2 regions of the Streptomyces sp. NPDC036813 genome follow, and region 1 is predicted to be linked to the other one. Evidence: riboswitches for the same ligand, from Rfam matches in the RefSeq annotation. Region 1 holds a riboswitch; the other holds the start of a gene.
The links. A riboswitch is a leader RNA that binds a small molecule or an ion and turns the genes downstream of it on or off. The one in region 1 is predicted to bind glycine.
Positions count from the first base shown of each region.

Region 1 (2,381 bases):
CTCCACGATCCGGCCGCCGGCTCCCGGCACGCCGAGGGAGGCCGACAGCACCTCCTCCAGCTCGTTGCCGGGCCATCCGCCGTGCGGATGGGGGTGCGTCTGCGCCGGGAAGTCCGCCGGAAGGTCGGCAGGGAAGTCCATCTCTCCACCATGTGCTTCGAACCGCTGCTGTGGCTGAAAGGCTAACCGCACGGTGGTTCAGCCGGTGAAGGCGATCCGCCGCAGGGCGTCTGCCGCGTCCCGGTCGAGCACGACCGCCGAGTCGCAGCCGGCCGGCAGGTCGCCCCGCTGGACGGCGGACAGCAGCCGGGTCGTGGCGCGGCGGTGGCGGTGGAAGGCGTACCGCGAGACACCGCGGCCGCGTTCGCGCTGGCCGGTCAGGGCGGTGTCCGGGTCGACGTCGAGCAACAGCAGGTGCAGGGTGCCGCCGCGGCGGCGGGCGGCGCGGGCCAGCCAGCCGCGCACCCAGGACTGTGTGCCGCAGTCGTGCACGACGACGCCCTCGCCGCTCGCCAGCGCGCGGCGCAGGGCGGCGTAGTGGGCGAGGCGGACCAGTGGGCGGTAGAGCGCGTAGGGCAGCAGGCGGGGCAGTCGGGCGTCGTAGCGGTCCCGGGTGTCCTGGGAGTCGACGCGTATGCCCGGCACCGCGCGGCGCATGAGCGTGGACTTGCCGGAGCCGGGCAGCCCGGTGACGACCACCAGGTCGCGCGGGCCGAAGAGCAGGGCGTGCGGGCTGCGGCCGGCCCGCTCGCGCAGGTCCCGCACCACCGGGCCGGGCTGTGCCTCCAGGGCGGGCGCCCCCGGCTGCGAAGGCAGCGTGAGGCCCGGGGTCGTCGCGTACGCCGTGATCCTGTCCACCGTCATCGTCCTCCCCTGGGGTCAGGTGAAGACCTGCCCAACGTAGGTAAAGAGAAGGTAATGCCGGTTGTCTCGTGTTTTCGTGTGCGTACCGCCACAACCCGGTTACAGATGCGGCCTGCCGTCATCGGGCGCGGCGTGCAATGATGAGCCCGCCAACTGCATACCGGCCGTTTGAATCCGCGCGGGAGAGTTCCCAGCCGAAGGCTGGGGCGCCGAAGGAGCAAGTCCCTCCCTTGAATCTCTCAGGCCCCGTTACCGCGCGGGCGAGGCACATCTGAAAAGCGGGCCGTCCACGTCGGCGGCCCCACCCAAGGTGCAAGCCAGGACCGCGCGCGGTCATGGCGAACCTCTCAGGTTCCGATGACAGATGGGGAGGAACTTCCTCGCCCTGTCCTTCCCCTGGGAGACGACCGACCGATGAGCAGTACCGAACTCCGTCACACCGCGCTCGATGCCGTGCATCGCTCGCTCGGCGCGACCATGACCGACTTCGCCGGCTGGGACATGCCGCTGCGCTACGGCTCCGAGCGCGACGAGCACAACGCCGTCCGCACGAAGGCCGGGCTCTTCGACCTCTCCCACATGGGCGAGATCACCGTCACCGGCCCGCAGGCCGCCGCCCTCCTCGACTTCGCGCTGGTCGGCAACATCGGCGCGGTCAAGGCCGGCCGCGCCCGCTACACCATGATCTGCCAGGCCGACGGCGGCATCCTGGACGACCTGATCGTCTACCGGCTCGCCGAGACCGAGTACATGGTCGTCGCCAACGCCTCCAACGCCCAGGTCGTCCTCGACGCGCTGACCGAGCGCGCCGCGGGCTTCGACGCCGAGGTGCGCGACGACCGCGACGCGTACGCGCTGCTCGCCGTGCAGGGCCCCGAGTCCCCGGGGATCCTCAGGAGCCTGACCGACGCCGACCTGGACGGCCTGAAGTACTACGCCGGGCTGCCCGGCACCGTGGCCGGGGTGCCCGCGCTGATCGCGCGCACCGGCTACACCGGCGAGGACGGCTTCGAGCTGTTCGTGAAGCCGGGGCACGCCGTCGAGCTGTGGCAGGCGCTGACCAAGGCCGGCGAGGGCGTGGGCCTCGTCCCGTGCGGCCTGTCCTGCCGGGACACGCTGCGCCTGGAGGCGGGCATGCCGCTGTACGGGCATGAGCTGACCGCCGCCCTGACCCCCTTCGACGCCGGGCTGGGCCGGGTGGTCAAGTTCGAGAAGGAGGGTGACTTCGTCGGGCGCGAGGCACTCGCCGCGGCCGCCGAGCGCGCCGAGTCCGACCCGCCGCGCGTCCTGGTCGGCCTGGTCGCCGAGGGCCGCCGGGTCCCGCGCGCCGGGTTCCAGGTCGTCGCGGACGGCAAGGTCATCGGCGAGGTGACCTCGGGCGCCCCCTCCCCCACGCTGGGCAAGCCGATCGCCATGGCCTACGTGGACGCGGCGCACGCCGCGCCGGGCACGCCGGGTGTCGGCGTGGACATCCGCGGTACCCATGAGCCGTACGCGGTCGTGGCGCTGCCGTTCTA
Region 1 is NZ_JBVJPV010000013.1:265,064-267,444, forward strand. It holds gene ACZ67Q_RS26660 (enhanced serine sensitivity protein SseB) at 1-141, opposite strand, end outside; gene ACZ67Q_RS26665 (AAA family ATPase) at 199-864, opposite strand; glycine riboswitch at 1,034-1,129, shown strand; glycine riboswitch at 1,130-1,238, shown strand; gene gcvT (glycine cleavage system aminomethyltransferase GcvT) at 1,279-2,381, shown strand, end outside.

Region 2 (2,381 bases), on a different contig from region 1:
CCGTGGTACACGGCGTACATCCCGGCCATCACGGCGAGCAGCACCTGCGCGGTGCAGATGTTGCTGGTGGCCTTCTCCCGGCGGATGTGCTGCTCACGCGTCTGCAGCGCCAGCCGGTACGCCTTGTTCCCGTCCGCGTCCACGGACACGCCCACGAGCCGCCCGGGCAGGCTGCGCGCGAACTTCTCGCGTACGGCCATGTAGCCGGCGTGCGGGCCGCCGAAGCCCATCGGCACACCGAACCGCTGCGTGGTGCCGACCGCGATGTCCGCGCCCAGCTCGCCCGGCGACTTCAGCAGCGTCAGCGCCAGCAGGTCGGCGGCGACGGTGACCAGCGCGCCCAGCTCGTGCGCCTGGTCGATGACCGGCTTGATGTCGCGAACGGCACCGGAGGCGCCCGGGTACTGGAGCAGCACGCCGTTGATCTCGCGGGCGGCGATGTCGGCCGGGATGCCGTCGCTGAGGTCGGCGACGACGACCTCGACGCCGGTCGGCTCGGCACGCGTCTGGATGACGGCGATGGTCTGCGGCAGCGCGTCCGCGTCGACCAGGAAGAGACCCTTCTTGTTCTTGCCCATGCGCAGGGACAGCGCCATCGCCTCGGCGGCGGCCGTGCTCTCGTCGAGCAGGGAGGCACCGGAGGTGGGCAGACCGGTCAGGTCGGCGACCGTGGTCTGGAAGTTCAGCAGCGCCTCGAGCCGGCCCTGGGAGATCTCCGGCTGGTAGGGCGTGTACGCCGTGTACCAGGCCGGGTTCTCCATGACGTTGCGCAGGATGACCGGCGGCGTGAAGGTGCCGTAGTAACCGAGGCCGATCATCGAGCCGAGGACCTGGTTGCGGTCGGCCAGGGAGCGCAGCTCGGCGAGCACCTCGGCCTCGCTGCGGGCGCCCGGCAGGTCGAGGGCGTCGGCGTTCTTGATCACATCCGGCACCGCGGCGGCGGTGAGCTCGTCCAGCGAGCCGTACCCCACCTGGGCGAGCATCTTGGCCCGAGCCTCGTGGTCGGGGCCGATGTGACGCTGCTCGAAGGGAATCCCCTTCTCGAGCTCGGAGAGCGGAATGCGATGGGCGGTCATTGCGGAGGCCTCCTGGTCTGACACGACCTTCGAGGGGCACCACGGCACGGGTACCCGAACGGCCTCCCCCTCTGTCATCTCGACCTGAGAGCTTCACCGGAGCGCCCGAGAGCACCCGGCTTTCACCGTCGGTGAGAGCGGAGGCCGTCGGCACCCGCCCTGCTTTCCAGAGTGACCTCGTCCGTGCGGTACGTGAGCCTGAGAGATTCCGGGGAGGATTTGCTCCTTCGGCGCCTCCGATGATGTCTGGAGGACTCTCCCGCACGGGGTCAGCAGCCGTAGTCAGCCTACCAGCGAGGTCAACGCCGGGGCCCTCGAGTGGCCGCCGTCACGATTGTGCTCTTTCGTAGTGCTTACAACAGTCTTGCGAGCGAGTGGAGGGCCCGTGCAGACCGAGATCGATCCGCGCAACCTGATCGGCCGCAAGGCGTTCGACCGCAGCGGCGTCAAGATCGGCACCGTCGACGAGGTCTATCTCGACGACGCGACGGGCGTGCCGGAGTGGGCCGCCATACGAACGGGTCTGTTCAGCAGGGACGCCTTCGTCCCGCTGGAGCCGAGCGAACTGATCGAGGGCGCACTGCACGTCCCCTTCGAACGCGCCCTGATCAAGGACGCCCCCGACTTCGGCGTGGGCCGCCATCTCTCACCGGAACAGGAACTCCAGCTCTACCACCACTACGGCCTCGACATCGCCGCCCCTCCCCCGCTCCAGGACCACGACTTCGGCAAAGTGGCGGGCACGGAGGAGCCCTGACCGGCAGATCCGGACCGAACCCATTCCCACCAGCACACCCGTCCCCACGCGGCAGTACGGGGCCGGCACACCCGTGTACGCCGCTTCAGCCGAGGGAAGACGGCCCCCTCCACCCGCTGGCCGCCGGGTGGCCGGCCTCGGTGCCGTCGGCCGCTCGCCCGTCGGCCGCAGACCCGGCCCCCGGTCCGGCCGTCCCCGGAGCCGCTTCGTCGAGGTGCGCCGCCGGGACGTCCGGTCTTCGCACCAGCGGCAGCGGTTCCGTCGGCTCCAGCGCGGGGTCGTCCGTCCGGAACGTCCGGACCCGGCCCGGCTCCGAGTCCGGTGTCTCGAAGCGGACCGTGACCCGGCCCAGGCCGCTGCCCTGGATCCACCCGTGCCCGTACTCCGTGTGCCGCACGTCGTGCCCCGGCAGCCAGCGCCGCTCCGCCGGCTCGGGTTCCTCGGCGAGGGGCTGCGGCGCGTGTGGAACGTCGTCGTCCTCCTGCGGTGCCTCCGCCCGCGCCCGCGCCCCCGCCGCCTGCGCGAAGAGGTCCTCCTGGGTGTAGTCG
Region 2 is NZ_JBVJPV010000014.1:10,126-12,506, reverse strand. It holds gene gcvP (aminomethyl-transferring glycine dehydrogenase) at 1-1,076, opposite strand, end outside; glycine riboswitch at 1,253-1,348, opposite strand; gene ACZ67Q_RS26825 (PRC-barrel domain-containing protein) at 1,462-1,833, shown strand; gene ACZ67Q_RS26820 (DNA polymerase IV) at 1,919-2,381, opposite strand, start outside.
Region 2: it holds a riboswitch for glycine, as region 1 does, so the genes downstream of both, gcvP (aminomethyl-transferring glycine dehydrogenase) here and gcvT (glycine cleavage system aminomethyltransferase GcvT) in region 1, are expected to answer to the same signal.